One region of the Pseudomonas viciae genome, then DNA from elsewhere that is predicted to be linked to it. Evidence: predicted binding sites of a transcription regulator. Region 1 holds the regulator's gene; each other region holds the start of a gene.
What was found. Region 1 encodes FliA, which starts transcription of late flagellar genes. Its sites were predicted from a motif close to CTAAAGTTTNNNNNNNNNNNGCCGNTAA; they were not measured.

Region 2: EPZ47_RS31035 (methyl-accepting chemotaxis protein) is a predicted target of FliA. The motif match lies at 1,728-1,755, and genes of this name have one in related genera.
Region 3: EPZ47_RS23220 (flagellar protein MotY) is a predicted target of FliA. The motif match lies at 1,801-1,828, and genes of this name have one in related genera.

What each region holds. Positions count from the first base shown of each region.
Region 1 covers NZ_CP035088.1:1,766,375-1,771,848, forward strand. Annotated here, with positions in the region: gene flhF (flagellar biosynthesis GTPase FlhF) at 1-813, shown strand, start outside; gene fleN (flagellar synthesis regulator FleN) at 930-1,760, shown strand; gene fliA (RNA polymerase sigma factor FliA) at 1,757-2,500, shown strand; gene EPZ47_RS08115 (chemotaxis response regulator CheY) at 2,666-3,037, shown strand; gene EPZ47_RS08120 (protein phosphatase CheZ) at 3,056-3,841, shown strand; gene EPZ47_RS08125 (chemotaxis protein CheA) at 3,872-5,474, shown strand, end outside.
Region 2 covers NZ_CP035088.1:5,713,692-5,719,165, reverse strand. Annotated here, with positions in the region: gene clpB (ATP-dependent chaperone ClpB) at 1-954, shown strand, start outside; tRNA gene EPZ47_RS25385 (tRNA-Asn) at 1,255-1,330, shown strand; tRNA gene EPZ47_RS25380 (tRNA-Pro) at 1,338-1,414, shown strand; tRNA gene EPZ47_RS25375 (tRNA-Lys) at 1,420-1,495, shown strand; tRNA gene EPZ47_RS25370 (tRNA-Pro) at 1,589-1,665, shown strand; gene EPZ47_RS31035 (methyl-accepting chemotaxis protein) at 1,811-3,436, shown strand; gene EPZ47_RS25360 (NAD(P)/FAD-dependent oxidoreductase) at 3,620-4,918, opposite strand; gene EPZ47_RS25355 (DUF3094 family protein) at 4,979-5,152, opposite strand; gene EPZ47_RS25350 (MOSC domain-containing protein) at 5,205-5,474, opposite strand, start outside.
Region 3 covers NZ_CP035088.1:5,251,320-5,256,793, reverse strand. Annotated here, with positions in the region: gene rnt (ribonuclease T) at 13-690, opposite strand; gene pyrC (dihydroorotase) at 687-1,733, opposite strand; gene EPZ47_RS23220 (flagellar protein MotY) at 1,925-2,905, shown strand; gene EPZ47_RS23215 (argininosuccinate synthase) at 3,034-4,251, shown strand; gene EPZ47_RS30510 (hypothetical protein) at 4,338-4,838, opposite strand; gene EPZ47_RS23205 (response regulator transcription factor) at 5,307-5,474, shown strand, end outside.

The DNA of each region.
Region 1 (5,474 bases):
CTGCAACGCATCGGCTTGTCCGGCCCGTTGTCCCGTGACCTGCTGGCGCTGATCAACGGTATCGAAGAGCCTCGCCAGGCCTGGCGCATGTTGCTGGCACACTTGGCGCGGATGATCGTCACGCCGGAAGTCGAGCCGCTGGAAGAGGGCGGGGTGATTGCGATGGTCGGCCCTGCCGGCATGGGCAAGACCACCACCCTGGCCAAGCTCGCCGCCCGTTATGTACTCAAGTACGGCGCCCAGAGCATCGCCCTGGTGAGCATGGACAGTTTCCGCATCGGCGCCCAGGAACAACTCAAGACCCTGGGCCGGATCCTCAATGTGTCGGTGACCCATGTGGATCCGGGCCAGTCCCTGGTCCAGGCGCTGGAACCGCTGCTGCGCAAACGCGTCGTGCTGATCGACACCGCCGGCCTGCAAGCCAGCGATCCGGCCCTGCGCATGCAGCTCGAAAGCCTGGCCGGGCGCGGTATCAAGTCAAAAAATTATCTCGTGTTGGCAACCACTAGCCAAAAGCAGGTTCTAACCGCCGCGTACCACAGCTACAAACGCTGCGGGCTGGCCGGCTGCATCCTGACTAAGCTGGACGAAACGGCAAGCCTGGGCGAGGTGCTGAGCCTGGCGATCGGTCATGAATTACCGGTGGCCTACCTGACCGACGGACCGCGGATCCCGGATGATTTGCATCTGCCGCGCCGTCATCAACTGGTCAGTCGTGCCGTGAGTGTGCAAATGCAGGAAGAACCCAGCGAAGAAGCCATGGCTGATATGTTCGCTGATATCTACCACAGCCCGACCAAGCAGGTCGGCTGAGGTAATCATGAATATTTTTTGTACCTACATCGATGGTCTGCCATGCATTGTTCCGAATGGGAACGCGCAGCCAGTAATGTGGCCTCCGTCTAAGTAAGACAAGGTAAAGAACGAACATGGGCAGCATGCATCCCGTACAGGTGATCGCGGTGACCGGCGGCAAAGGTGGCGTCGGGAAGACTAACGTGTCAGTGAACTTGTCCCTGGCTCTGGCAGAGCTTGGCCGACGGGTCATGCTGCTGGACGCCGACCTGGGCCTGGCGAACGTCGATGTGCTGCTGGGGCTCACGCCCAAACGCACGCTGGCGGACGTGATTGAAGGCCGCTGCGAACTGCGCGACGTGCTGCTGCAGGGGCCCGGCGGGATTCGTATCGTGCCGGCTGCCTCCGGCACCCAGAGCATGGTTCACCTGACCCCGGCCCAGCACGCGGGCCTGATCCAGGCCTTCAGCGACATCGGTGATAACCTCGATGTGCTGGTGATCGACACCGCTGCCGGTATCGGTGACTCGGTGGTCAGTTTCGTCCGCGCTGCCCAGGAAGTGCTCCTGGTGGTCTGCGACGAACCGACGTCCATCACCGACGCCTATGCCCTGATCAAGTTATTGAACCGTGACTACGGCATGAACCGCTTCCGTGTCCTGGCCAACATGGCCCAGAGCCCGCAGGAAGGTCGCAACCTGTTCGCCAAGTTGACAAAGGTCACGGATCGTTTCCTGGACGTCGCCCTACAATACGTCGGCGCTGTGCCCTACGACGAAAGCGTACGCAAGGCTGTCCAGAAGCAACGTGCGGTTTATGAAGCCTTTCCCCGTTCCAAATGTGCGCTGGCGTTCAAGGCTATCGCCCAGAAGGTTGATACCTGGCCACTGCCGGCCAACCCTCGCGGGCACCTGGAGTTTTTCGTCGAGCGTCTCGTGCAACAAACAGCAGGGCCCGTGCTATGACAGCCAGCGGTTACAACCATCTCTATAAAAAATCGGCACGGGACGCCCAATACGAACTGATCGAGCGTTACGCGCCACTGGTCAAGCGTATCGCCTACCACTTGCTGGCGCGGTTGCCGGCCAGTGTCCAGGTTGAGGACTTGATCCAGGCAGGCATGATCGGCCTGCTCGAAGTGTCGAACAAATACGACGCGAGCAAAGGCGCCAGTTTCGAAACGTATGCCGGTATTCGCATTCGTGGGGCGATGCTCGATGAGGTCCGCAAGGGCGATTGGGCACCGCGTTCGGTGCATCGCAACACCCGCATGGTCAGTGACGCGATCCGCGCTATTGAAGCTAAAACCGGGCGAGACGCTAAAGATCACGAGGTTGCGGCCGAACTCCAATTGAGTCTCGATGATTATTACGGGATTTTGAACGACACCTTGGGCAGCCGCCTGTTCAGTTTCGACGACCTGCTGCAGGACGGCGAACACGAAGGGCTGCACGAGGACGGCGCGAGTGCTCACATGGAGCCATCGCGTGACCTGGAAGATGAGCGTTTCCAGAGCGCGCTGGCGGATGCGATTGCCAATTTGCCGGAGCGTGAGCGACTGGTCTTGGCGCTGTACTACGACGAAGAGCTGAACCTCAAGGAAATCGGTGAGGTCCTGGGGGTCAGCGAATCGCGGGTCAGCCAGTTACACAGCCAGTGCGCGGCCCGTTTGCGGGGGCGTTTGGGGGAGTGGCGAGCGCGCTGACAGCTGTGTGGGAGCATTGCGAACGAGCTGGTCTGGCATGCGCTGCGCCAGTCTCCAACCGTGGTGCTCCAGGCCGTTGTCGAGTGTTGTGCCGGATTGATTGAAATGGCGCGTTCAGGTGCTGGGCGCGTTTAAGACTGCTTGGAGGTCGAATTGGACAAGAACATGAAAATCCTCATCGTTGATGACTTCTCAACGATGCGGCGGATCATAAAAAACCTGTTGCGTGACCTTGGGTTCACCAACACGGTCGAGGCTGACGATGGCACTACTGCCATTCCGGTCCTCAACAGCGGGAGCATCGACTTTCTGGTGACTGACTGGAACATGCCCGGCATGACCGGTATCGACTTGCTGCGCCATGTACGCGCCGACGAAAAACTCAAGCACCTTCCGGTGCTGATGGTGACTGCCGAAGCCAAGCGCGAGCAGATCATCGAAGCGGCCCAAGCCGGTGTGAACGGCTATGTGGTCAAACCCTTCACGGCCCAGGCGTTGAAAGAGAAGATCGAAAAAATCTTCGAACGCATCGGTTAACGGCGCCACGGGGGAGCTATGGACAACGAATCTTCAATGGGCGACTTCGAATCGACCCTGAAAAAACATGCCCGCGAACTGGTCGACAGCCTTGAAAAAGGCCGCTTTGGCGATGCGGTTCAAATGATCCATGAGCTCAACCAGACCCGTGACCGAGGTCTGTATCAGGAAGTGGGCAAGCTCACGCGTGAATTGCACAGCGCAATTGTCAATTTCCAGATCGACCCGCACATGCCGCAGGCCGAGGAAGTCTCGCAGATCACCGACGCTACCGAGCGTCTGGGTTATGTGGTCAAGCTGACCGAGGCCGCAGCCAACCGCACCATGGACTTGGTGGAGAGCGCAACGCCGCTGGTCAATGGCCTGAGCGAAGAAGCCCAGGCCTTGAGCACCGATTGGGGCCGGTTCATGCGTCGCGAAGTCGGCGCTGAAGAGTTTCGGGAACTGGCCCGCCGGGTCGACGGTTTCCTGACGCGCAGCGGCACCGAGACCCGCGCCGTGGCAAGCAACCTCAACGACATTCTGCTGGCTCAGGACTATCAGGACTTGACCGGCCAAGTGATCAAGCGCGTGACCCAATTGGTCACCGAAGTTGAAAGCAATCTGCTCAAACTGGTGTTGATGGCCAGCCAGGTCGACCGCTTTGCAGGCATCGAACACGACCGTGAAGCGATACTTGCTGAAAAAGATCCACAAAAACATCTCTCGCAGGGTGAAGGTCCGCAGATTCATGCCGATAAAAGAGAAGACGTTATGTCCGGTCAGGACGATGTGGACGATTTGCTGTCCAGCCTTGGATTCTGAGTTTTAGCCCTGTTTTAGGAGCAGCCATTAATGAGCTTCGGCGCCGATGAAGAGATCCTTCAGGATTTCCTGGTTGAGGCCGGCGAGATTCTAGAGCAACTGTCTGAACAGCTGGTCGAGCTGGAAAGCCGACCAGATGATGCGGACTTGCTCAATGCAATTTTTCGCGGTTTCCACACTGTAAAAGGAGGCGCCGGCTTCCTCCAGCTCAATGAGTTGGTGGAGTGCTGCCACATTGCCGAAAACGTGTTCGACATCCTGCGCAAGGGTGAACGCCGCGTTGATTCGGAACTGATGGACGTGGTGCTCGAAGCGCTGGATGCGGTCAACGGCATGTTCAGTGAAGTGCGCGAGCGCTCGCCGATCACCGCTGCCACCCCTGAGTTGCTCGCCGCGCTGGCACGCCTGGCCGAGCCACAATCGGCTGACGAAGCCGCGCCGGTTGTCGAGGCGGTCGCTGAAGAACCGGTCGCCGAGGAATCGGGCGACATCACCGATAACGAATTTGAACAATTGCTGGACTCGCTGAACGCCGTCAAGGCTGAAGCCGCAGCCCCGGCAGTTCCCGCCCCCCCTGCGGCACCAAGCAGCGAGTCGACTGCCGCTGCCAGCGATGAAATCACTGACGACGAGTTCGAATCGTTGCTCGACCAGCTTCATGGCAAAGGCCAGTTCGCGCCCGATGCGGTTGTGCCTGCGCCAGCCGCGGCCGCCCCGAAAGCGGCGGGCGACAGCTCCGATATCACCGACGACGAATTCGAAGCCTTGCTCGATCAGTTGCATGGCAAGGGCACGTTTGCCGTTGACGCGCTGGACTCGGCCATTGCTTCGGCACCGGCGCCAGCCAAGCCTGCCGCCGCCGCGGCGGGCAGTGACCTGATCAGTGATCACGAATTCGAATCGTTGCTCGACGAACTGCATGGCAAAGGCAAGTTCAGTGAAGTCGGGAAGGCCACGGCCGCCCCTGCTGCTGGGACTACCGCCACTGTAGCGCCGGCGGCCAAGGCTGCGCCAAAACCCGCTGCCAAGGCACCAGAACCGAAGGCCGAGACGCCCAAGCCTGCTGCGGCAGCTGCCCCGGCAGCCGCCCGTGCCCCGGCGGCTGCTCCAGCGGAAAAACCGGCGAGCGAAGCCGAGACCACCGTTCGGGTCGACACCGCACGCCTGGACGAGATCATGAACATGGTCGGCGAACTGGTGCTGGTGCGTAACCGTCTGGTGCGCCTGGGCCTCAACAGCCAGGACGAAGCCATGTCCAAGGCCGTGTCGAACCTCGACGTGGTCACGGCCGACTTGCAGACCGCGGTCATGAAGACCCGGATGCAGCCGATCAAGAAAGTCTTCGGGCGCTTCCCGCGCCTGGTTCGTGACCTGGCTCGCCAGCTCAAGAAAGAAATCAACCTGGAGTTGGTGGGTGAAGAGACCGACCTCGACAAAAACCTTGTCGAGGCGCTGGCCGACCCGCTGGTCCACTTGGTGCGCAACGCCGTCGACCACGGCATCGAATCGCCGCAAGAGCGTGAAGAGTCGGGCAAGGTCCGTAGCGGCAAGGTCGTGCTGGCCGCCGAGCAGGAGGGTGACCACATCCTGTTGTCGATCTCCGACGACGGCAAAGGCATGGACCCGAACGTGT
Region 2 (5,474 bases), 2.7 Mb from region 1:
GAGGTGGTCTCCAAGTGGACCGGCATTCCAGTGTCGAAAATGCTCGAAGGCGAGCGCGACAAGCTGCTGAAGATGGAAAGCCTGCTGCACCAGCGCGTGATTGGCCAGGAAGAAGCGGTGGTGGCGGTGTCCAATGCCGTACGCCGTTCCCGTGCCGGGCTGTCGGACCCCAATCGTCCGAGCGGTTCGTTCATGTTCCTCGGCCCGACCGGTGTCGGTAAAACCGAGTTGTGCAAGGCGCTGGCCGAGTTTCTCTTCGACACCGAAGAGGCCATGGTGCGCATCGACATGTCCGAGTTCATGGAGAAGCACTCCGTGGCGCGGCTGATCGGTGCGCCACCGGGCTATGTCGGCTATGAAGAGGGCGGTTACCTGACTGAGGCTGTGCGGCGCAAGCCGTACTCGGTGATCCTGCTCGATGAGGTCGAGAAGGCCCATCCGGATGTGTTCAACATTTTGCTGCAAGTGCTGGAGGATGGCCGCCTGACCGACAGCCACGGGCGCACGGTGGACTTCCGCAACACCGTGATCGTGATGACCTCCAACCTGGGCTCGGCGCAGATCCAGGAGCTGGTCGGTGATCGCGAGGCGCAACGCGCTGCGGTGATGGATGCGATTTCCACCCACTTCCGGCCGGAGTTCATCAACCGGGTCGACGAAGTGGTGATCTTCGAGCCGTTGGCCCGTGATCAGATCGCCGGCATCACTGAGATCCAGTTGGGTCGCCTGCGCAGCCGCCTTACCGAACGGGAGCTGAAGCTGCAGTTGAGCAGCGAGGCCTTGGACAAGTTGATCGCAGTGGGTTACGACCCGGTCTATGGCGCACGGCCGCTGAAGCGGGCGATCCAGCGCTGGATCGAAAACCCGCTGGCGCAGTTGATTCTGTCGGGTCGCTTCATGCCAGGCGAAACCGTGACGGGCACTGTGGAGAACGATGAAATCGTCTTCAACTGAAAGCCAGCGTATCGGGTGATTGGAATGGCCTCGCACTGCGAGGCCATTTTTTTCATCAGGCCGTTGAACTCAAAGGAAAAGGCTTGTAAAGTGCGCCCCGCAGTACGTCACCCCCAAGGGGCACTTCTCGGTGAGAAGAAACCCAAAATAAGTTGCAAATCATTGTCTTGAAAGCAATTTAAGGGGTTGACAGAGGTTTTTAAGATTGTAGAATAGCGCGCCTCAGACACACGAACGCAGCGATGCGTAAGGGTAGAAGAGGTTGAAGCTAGCTTCAACGTTGTAACTTGAAATATCAGTTCCGTGATAGCTCAGTCGGTAGAGCAAATGACTGTTAATCATTGGGTCCCAGGTTCGAGTCCTGGTCACGGAGCCATTTCAATCGGGGTATAGCGCAGTCCGGTAGCGCGCCTGCTTTGGGAGCAGGATGTCAGGAGTTCGAATCCCCTTACCCCGACCATTTTTGGGTCGTTAGCTCAGTTGGTAGAGCAGTTGGCTTTTAACCAATTGGTCGTAGGTTCGAATCCCACACGACCCACCATTTTTGAAACCAGCTCGCTGGAATCGAATCTTAAGATCAGAGGCCAAAAGCGCTGATCGAGAAGGCGACTTGCGAAGGTCGCCTTTTTTTTACCGGGGTATAGCGCAGTCCGGTAGCGCGCCTGCTTTGGGAGCAGGATGTCAGGAGTTCGAATCCCCTTACCCCGACCATACTAAAAATCCTCGTATCGAAAGATACGGGGATTTTTTTTGCCTGCGAAAAAGCAAACAGTGTTAAGTCATCGTACAAGTTGCCGATAACCCGCCAACAGGGGCATGGCCCCATCTCAGGCCAACAATAAAAAAGGCGCTCCCTATGGTTCTTCGTCAACTGAATATCGCCCCCCGTGCCGCATTGGGTTTCGCTTTGATCGCCGTACTGGTGGCGTTGCTCGGGGTGTTTGCGCTGGGACAGATGTCGAGTATCCGTGACAGTGAAGTCGCGGTAGAAACCCAGTGGCTGCCCAGTATTCGCGGCGGTGACGAGATCCGTGAATGGATGTTGCGCATTCGCACGATTTCCCTGCGCATGGCCCTGGACCAGGATCCGAAGAATATCCCGGTGTACCGTGGGCAAATGGACACCCGCGACAAAGAGCTGAGCGAAAAAATCGCCAGTTACGAAAAGCTCGTCGTCACGCCTGAAGGCAAGGCGCTTTATGAGCAGTTCAAGCAAACTTTCGCCGCTTACCGCACGGGCATCGCCCAATCCTTCGTCCTGGCAGAGCAGGGGCGTCGAGACGAGCTGATCAAGCTGCTGCTGGTGGACATGAAGACCGTGGTGGACGGTTCCGGCAAACAACTCAACGACCTGGCGGAACTGTTCTCCAAACAAGTCTCCATCGAGAGCCAGAAGTCCCAGGAGCACTACGTCAATTCCCGGATGATCGTCAGCCTGTTCATTGTGCTCGCCGCCCTGGCGACGGTGGCCCTGGCGATGTTGCTCACCCGCAGTATCGTCAAGCCTTTGGGCGAGGCGTTGAATGCCGCAGAGAACGTCGCCCGAGGCGACCTGACCCGACCGATCCAGGCCCACGGCAGCGACGAAGTGAGCCGCTTGCTCAAGGCGTTGGCGACCATGCAGCAGAACTTGCGTGAAACCCTGCAGGGCATCAGCGGCTCGGCTACACAGTTGGCGACCGCCGCCGATGAGCTGAACGCCGTCACCCTCGACAGCACCCACAGCCTGCAACAGCAGAATAACGAAATTGAACAGGCCGCCACCGCCGTCACCGAGATGACCACTGCCGTGGAGGAAGTCGCGCGCAATGCCGTTTCCACCTCCGATGCCACGCGTCAGTCCAGTGAATCGGCGTCCCTTGGGCAGCAGCGGGTCAGCGACACGGTCGACGCCATTGGTGCCCTGGCCAGCGATGTGCAGGTGACGGGTGGCCTGGTGCAGTCCTTGGCCAATCAATCACAGGATATCGGCAAGGTCCTGGATGTGATCCGGGCCATCGCCGAGCAGACCAACCTGCTGGCCCTCAACGCGGCCATCGAGGCGGCCCGGGCCGGCGAAAGCGGTCGTGGGTTTGCGGTGGTGGCCGATGAGGTGCGGGCGCTGGCTTACCGCACGCAGCAATCGACCCAGGAAATCGAGCAGATGGTCCAGGGCATGCGCAGCGGCGCCACCCAGGCGCTGGACTCCATGCAGGCCAGCTCCAGCCGCGCCGCCAGCACCCTGGCGATGGCGGAGCGGGCGGGGGAGGCGCTACAGACCATCACGGCGTCGGTCAACGAGATTCACGAACGCAACCTGGTGATCGCCAGCGCCGCCGAAGAACAGGCACAAGTGGCCCGTGAGGTTGATCGCAATCTGGTGAACATTCGGGATTTGTCGGTGCGCTCGGCCACCGGCGCGGATCAGACCAGCGCGTCCAGCCATGAGTTGTCGCAACTGGCGAATTCGTTGCGCACTATGGTGCAGCGGTTTCAGGTTTGATTGATGGATAGCTCGGACAGAGATTCTGTCCGAGCTTAAGTATTGATTGTGCCGCCGTCATCGCGAGCAAGCTCGCTCCCACAGTTGATCGCGGTCACCCTGTGGGAGCGAGCTTGCTCGCGATTGCGGTAGATCATTCAGTGTCAATGTTGCTGATACACCGCAGTCGTCAGCGGTTCGCCCTCAGTGCAACTTCAGCCGAGGCTCGGTCCCACGCCCAATCTTGCTGCCCAGCATCAGCATCGCTGTGCGAAACATGCCATACAGCGCCATCTGGTGCATGCGGTACAGCGACACGTAGAACATCCGCGCCAGCCAGCCTTCGAGCATCACGCTGCCGGTCAGGTTGCCCATCAGGTTGCCTACCGCCGAGAAGCGCGACAGCGAGATCAGCGAGCCGTAGTCGGTGTATTTGTATTCGGGCAGTGCCTTGCCTTCGATCCGCAGTTTCAACGACTTGGCGAGCAGCGATGCCTGCTGGTGGGCTGCCTGGGCACGAGGTGGAACATTGCGGTCGCTGCCTGGTTGCGGGCAGGCGGCGCAGTCGCCAAAGGCGAAAATGTTTTCATCGCGGGTGGTTTGCAGCGTCGGCAACACTTGCAATTGGTTGATTCGGTTGGTCTCCAGGCCGTCGATGTCCTTGAGGAAATCCGGTGCGCGAATCCCGGCGGCCCAGACTTTCAGGCTCGCGTCGATGACCTTGCCATCGACGGTGATCAGGCTGTCGGCCGTTACCTGGCCAACAGCGGCGTTGGTCATGACATTGACCCCGAGTTTCTCCAGGGTCTTGTGCACGGGCCCACCGATGCGTTCGGGCAATGCCGGCAGGACCCGTGGCCCGGCTTCGATCAGGGTGATGTGCATGTTTTCCGGTTTGATCCGGTCCAGGCCGTAGGCCGCCAGCTCATGGGCGGCGTTGTGCAGCTCGGCCGCCAGTTCGACACCGGTCGCACCGGCACCGACGATGGCGACGCTGATGCGCTCCACCACATCGGTCTGGCCGGCGTGGGCGCGCAGGTAATGATTGAGCAGTTGCTGGTGGAAGCGCTCGGCCTGCTTGCGGGTGTCGAGGAACAGGCAATGTTGCGCCGCGCCTTCGGTACCGAAGTCATTGGTGGTGCTGCCGACGGCAATCACCAGGCTGTCGTAGCCCAGTTCCCGGGCTGGCAACAGCTCCAGGCCAGCCTCGTCATAGGTGGCGGCCAGTTGGATTCTCTTGCTCTCGCGATCCAGCCCACTCATGCGCCCGAGCTGGAACTCGAAGTGGTTCCATTTGGCCTGGGCGACATAGTTGAGTTCGTCTTCGGAGGAGTTCAAGGAGCCGGCGGCCACTTCGTGCAGCAGCGGTTTCCAGATGTGGGTCAGGTTCGCGTCGACCAGCATCACGCTGGCCGTGCCGCGCTTGCCCAGAGTCTTACCCAGACGGGTAGCCAACTCCAGACCGCCGGCGCCGCCGCCAACGATGACAATACGATGAGTCATGGGGATATCTCGCAAGGCTAAAGGAAATCGGTGCCGTTACCCGAGCGAGTGCAATGCAACTCATAGCGTCAGGTAACTGATCAATCGGCTCAACAGGCCCAAGCCAATCGTGATGGCCAGTACCACCACCAGGAGCATCCACGGCCGGAAAGGCCGGCGCTCGACTCGGTGCTGGGACAGTTGCAGGTACTCTTCGACATGCTTCTGGTCATCTGGGTTCAGGCGGCTGGTCATAAAGGCCTCGTCAGGTAGACGTTGCGAAAGGTGTAGACGCTACAGCGTCCGGCTATCCGGCATTAAAAGCAGCGTAGCCGCTCGCCGGAACAGGTTCGACACGCAAGCTGTCGTCCAGGCGAATGATTCCACTTTTTAACACCCGTGCAGTGATTCCGCCATGGCCGCGTACGGCCTGGAATGTCCCTTCGCCGAGGTTGCGTTCCAGTCGCGCGCACGGCTGGCACCAGCCGGTGGTTTCGAAGAGGGCCTGGCCGATGCGAAAGCGTCGGCCCTTGAGACTGAACAGGTTGATGCCGCTGATCACAAGGTTGCGGCGCAG
Region 3 (5,474 bases), 3.2 Mb from region 1:
GCCAGGCCGATGTCAGTCGTCGAAATCCTGCCAGCCACCCATCTGTTTCCAGCGGTTGACGATGCCGCAGAACAGCTCCGCCGTTTTCTCGGTGTCGTAACGGGCCGAGTGGGCTTCACGGCCATCAAAATCGATGTCGGCCGCCTGGCAGGCCTTGGCCAGTACGGTCTGGCCATACGCCAGGCCAGCCAGGGTTGCCGTGTCGAAGCTGGAGAATGGGTGGAACGGGTTGCGCTTCATGTCCATGCGCGCGACGGCGGCGTTGAGGAAACCCAGGTCGAAGCTGCTGTTATGGCCGACCAGGATCGCTCGCTTGCAACCGTTGGCCTTCAGCGCCTTGCGCACGCCACGGAAAATGTCGGTCAGGGCGGTCTCTTCACTCACCGCCATGCGCAATGGGTGATCGAGCTTGATCCCGGTGAATTCCAGGGCTGCGGCTTCAATGTTGGCGCCTTCGAACGGTTCGACGCGGAAGAAATAGGTGTGGTCAGGGAACACAAAGCCTTTTTCGTCCATGCCGATGGTGGTCGCGGCGATTTCCAGCAAGGCGTCGGTGGCGGAATTGAAACCACCGGTTTCTACGTCGACGACGACCGGCAGATAACCCCGGAACCGGGCGGCCATGGGGTGGCGAGCACCGCCCGAACCACCATTGCCGTCCTGTTCGTCGTCGAAATGATCTTCACTCACGCGTTTTCCTCCAGCAGGCGCCAGCGCAGTTTTTCACCGGCGCGCAGCGGGATGACAGTCAGCTCGCCGAAGGGCAGGCTGGCGGGGGCGGTCCATTCGTCGCGGACCAGGGTAATACGATCGGTGTTCACGGGCAGGCCATAGAACTGCGGGCCGTGCAGGCTGGCGAAGCCTTCGAGCTTGTCCAGCGCATTGCGCTGCTCGAACGCCTCGGCGTACATCTCGATGGCGGCATAGGCGGTGTAGCAGCCGGCGCAACCGCAGGCGGCTTCCTTGGCATGGCGGGCGTGGGGCGCCGAGTCCGTGCCGAGGAAAAACTTGGCGCTGCCGCTGGTGGCGGCGTCGAGCAGAGCTTCCTGGTGAGTGTTGCGCTTGAGGATCGGCAGGCAATAGAAGTGCGGCCGGATCCCGCCCACCAGCATGTGGTTGCGGTTGTACAGCAGGTGATGGGCGGTAATGGTCGCGCCAACGTTGGCCGGGGCCTCGTTGACGAACTGCACGGCATCACCGGTGGTGATGTGTTCGAACACCACCTTGAGTGTCGGGAAACGCTCCACGACGCGGCGCATGTGCTCGTCGATGAAGATTTTCTCGCGGTCGAACACGTCGACGTCGCCCCGGGTGACTTCACCATGGATCAACAACGGCATCCCGACTTCGGCCATGGCCTCCAGCGCCGGGAAAATCTTGTCGATGCTGGTGACGCCGGAATCAGAGTTAGTGGTGGCGCCGGCCGGATACAGCTTGGCGGCGTGCACAAAGCCACTGGCCTTGGCGTCGCGGATCTCTTCGGGCTGGGTGCGATCGGTGAGGTAAAGCACCATCAGCGGTTCGAAGCGGCTGCCGGCCGGGCGTGCGGCGAGGATACGCTGGCGGTAGCCGTCGGCCTCGGTGGCGTTGCGCACGGGCGGAACCAGGTTAGGCATGATGATTGCGCGCCCGAAGGTGCGCGCGACATCGGCGACGGTATGGGTCAACACAGCACCATCGCGAAGATGAATATGCCAGTCGTCGGGACGCAGCAGGGTCAGGCGGTCGGACATTGGGGGGCTTCCAGGCGGGTCAAACTCTGGGGAATGCTACCGGAAAAGACCGATTCAGGCACCCGCTATCAAGTTCTGCCGCAACTTACCGATAGCTCCTACAGGTGTGCCACGAATCCGTGCAGTGCCCCGGACAGGCGTCATGCCCTCGGCATGTGTCGATCTTTGTATAAAAGTCAGTGGAGCCTCCCGTGCGCCAGCGTTATCTAGCCTTGCTCAGTGTGTTTGCCAGCCTTCCCGCCATGGCGCTCACTTTCCAGACCCGTCTGGAGAGCATTGAGTGGACGGTCGAAGGCGACAAGTTCGAGTGTCGGCTGAGCCAGCCGATCACCGATTTCGGCAGCGGCGAGTTCGTGCGTCGGGCGGGCGAGCAGGCCACATTCAGGCTCAAGGCCTATAACCCGATGCTCGGTGGCGGTTCGGCGACCTTGCTGGCGGCTGCGGCGCCATGGCAACCGGGGCGCGGCGACATCAACCTGGGCTCGGTCAGGATTGGCAGTGGCGATGTCTTGTTCAACAGCTCCCAGATCCAGGCAGGTCGCTTGATCAGTGGGCTGATGGACGGGCGCAGCCCTGTGGTGCGACGCAACACCGAGGACGGGCGGGTCTCGGAAGTCCGATTGTTGCCGGTGCGCTTCAATAAGGCCTTCAGTGACTATCAAGGCTGCGTGGCGAAACTGTTACCGAAGAATTTCGAGCAGATCAAGCAAACCCAGATCGGTTTCCCCGGCGAAGGGGTCGAGCTCGATGCTCAGGCCAAGGCCCAGTTGCAGGTGATGCTCGACTTCATCAAGGCCGACCCGAGCGTTAATCGTGTCGAGCTCGACGGTCACTCTGACAATAGCGGCAACCGTCTGACCAACCGTGAACTGTCGCGTCGCCGCGCCCTGGCGGTCCAGGACTTCTTCAAGGCCAATGGTTTCCAGGAGTCACAGATCACCCTGCGGTTCCATGGCGAGCGTTATCCCCTGGTGTCCAATACCAACGCCGCCAACCGGGCCAAGAACCGTCGCGTGGTCGTGCGCCTGGAGCGTGGGGCGCCGGTTGAAGCACCGGCACCCGCACCGCAGCCAGCGCCCGCTGTGGCTCCAGCCAAGGTCCCGGCGCCGGCCGCCGCTCCGGCCAAGGCACCGATCCCTACGGCCGCTCCCGCCGCTGCGCGGACGTCCTGATCCCGGGTTGATCGTCGCGCGGTCGACATAATCTGTCGCTTCGTCGTCATAAGCTGTCGCGCCCCTGTAAATTATCCGCATTGGACGTTAGACTTCCCGGCTTTCCGTACAACCCGTGGAGTGATGGCATGGCGGACGTAAACAAGGTCGTTCTGGCGTATTCCGGCGGCCTGGACACTTCGGTGATCCTCAAGTGGCTGCAGGACACTTATAACTGCGAAGTGGTGACCTTCACCGCAGACCTGGGGCAGGGCGAAGAAGTCGAACCTGCACGCGCCAAGGCTCAGGCCATGGGCGTCAAAGAGATCTACATCGATGACCTGCGCGAAGAGTTCGTCCGCGACTTCGTGTTCCCGATGTTCCGCGCCAACACCGTTTACGAAGGCGAGTACCTGCTGGGTACGTCTATCGCCCGTCCGTTGATCGCCAAGCGCCTGATCGAAATCGCCAATGAAACCGGCGCCGACGCCATTTCCCATGGCGCCACCGGCAAAGGCAACGACCAGGTGCGTTTCGAGCTGGGCGCCTATGCTCTCAAGCCGGGCGTGAAAGTCATCGCCCCTTGGCGTGAGTGGGACTTGCTGTCCCGTGAAAAGCTGATGGACTACGCCGAGAAGCACGCGATCCCGATCGAGCGTCACGGCAAGAAGAAATCCCCGTACTCGATGGATGCCAACCTGCTGCACATCTCCTATGAAGGCGGCGTGCTGGAAGACACCTGGACCGAGCACGAAGAAGACATGTGGCGCTGGACGGTCTCCCCGGAGAAAGCTCCTGATACCCCGCAATACCTGGAACTGACCTATCGCAACGGCGATATCGTCGCCCTGGACGGCGTGGAAATGAGCCCGGCCACCGTGCTGGCGACCCTGAACCGCATCGGTGGCGAACACGGCATCGGCCGTCTGGACATCGTCGAGAACCGCTATGTCGGCATGAAGTCCCGTGGTTGCTACGAAACCCCGGGCGGCACCATCATGCTGCGCGCTCACCGGGCGATCGAATCGATCACCCTGGACCGCGAAGTGGCTCACCTTAAAGACGAGCTGATGCCCAAGTACGCCAGCCTGATCTACACCGGTTACTGGTGGAGCCCTGAGCGTCTGATGCTGCAGCAGATGATCGACGCCTCCCAGGCCCACGTGAACGGTGTGGTACGCCTGAAGCTGTACAAAGGCAACGTGATCGTTACCGGTCGCAAGTCCGATGAGTCGTTGTTCGATGCCAACATCGCGACCTTCGAAGAAGACGGTGGCGCTTACAACCAGGCCGACGCAGCCGGTTTCATCAAGCTCAACGCCCTGCGCATGCGTATTGCGGCGAACAAGGGTCGCAAGCTGTTCTGACCCTGGCGATATGAAAACGGCCTGCCATGAGCAGGCCGTTTTTGTTTGTGGCTCCCTCCTGTTGTGCAGCGCTATTCCTTGAGCGCTCACCCCTCCTGCCTGTCCGGTACACCGTCTGCGTTGTCGCGGCTGTGCATGACGTACAGAACAATTTCAGTGTGTCCCGTAGCCGGCTTCAAGGGTTTGGCCCGATACACTGCAATCAGCTCTCCCGATGGGCTGAACAGCAGAAAAATGAACCGTTGTGGATCGTGTTTGCGCCGATGACCGCGCATGACTGATTTTTTGACTTTATCGGCCCGACGTAACACTCGTCTATGACGGCAGGTCGAGTCATCCATGGTCTTTATGAAGTGTTTGCTCTTGCGAAAATCTGACGGTGAATATAACGAGCGATAGTTGAAGTTGAGTGTGATGAAAAAAAGCAACAGCAGATAAAACGGAAAGCTGATCAAAAACCACAGATAATATTCACGGTCCTGGTCATCCAGGAAAGGCAGGGAAATCGCCGCAGAGGTTTCAGACAACGTTGCAAATATAGCGATCAGGGTCATGGGGTTGGTGATGGTTTTCAAAGGTTTGTTCATGGTGATGGCTCATGGTTATTTATGCTCGATGATTGAATGAAATGAGTGAGTTGTTAATGAATTGTCGGTTGACTATGGGGAGGGGTCATATCCTGTTTTGGACGTTGGGTTTGTGCTCGCTGGTTTTATATAAGTTTTAGCCGTGTTAGTGAGGTTGTTGCTGTTTTATCGATAATAATTCAGTTACTTTTTATGAGTGGAATGACTTTTATCTCTCTGCATACGGGATAGCCAAGTGCAGAAAAACACATTGTCCGAAAAGGTGTCGGGTGGTTAGGGAGGGGAGTCAGCGTTCCGTGAGAAAATTTATGGCACATTATTTTCACGGTAATTTGTAGGATTTTTCTGTATTGCTTGTAGGTTGCGTCTCTCGGTGCGAGCACTCAGGGGGGGGCGGCATGCCAAGGTAGAAATGACTAGGCTATTGTGCGTGCTCTAAAAATTCGAACAGCGAAGTTGGATTTGCCCATGAATAAAGTGCTGATCGTGGATGATCATCCCGTCATTCGTCTTGCTGTACGTCTACTAATGGAGCGTCATGGTTATGAAGTGGTTGCCGAAACGGACAATGGTGTCGATGCCTTACAACTCGCCCGTGAACTTGCGCCCGACATTGTCATCCTGGATATCGGTATT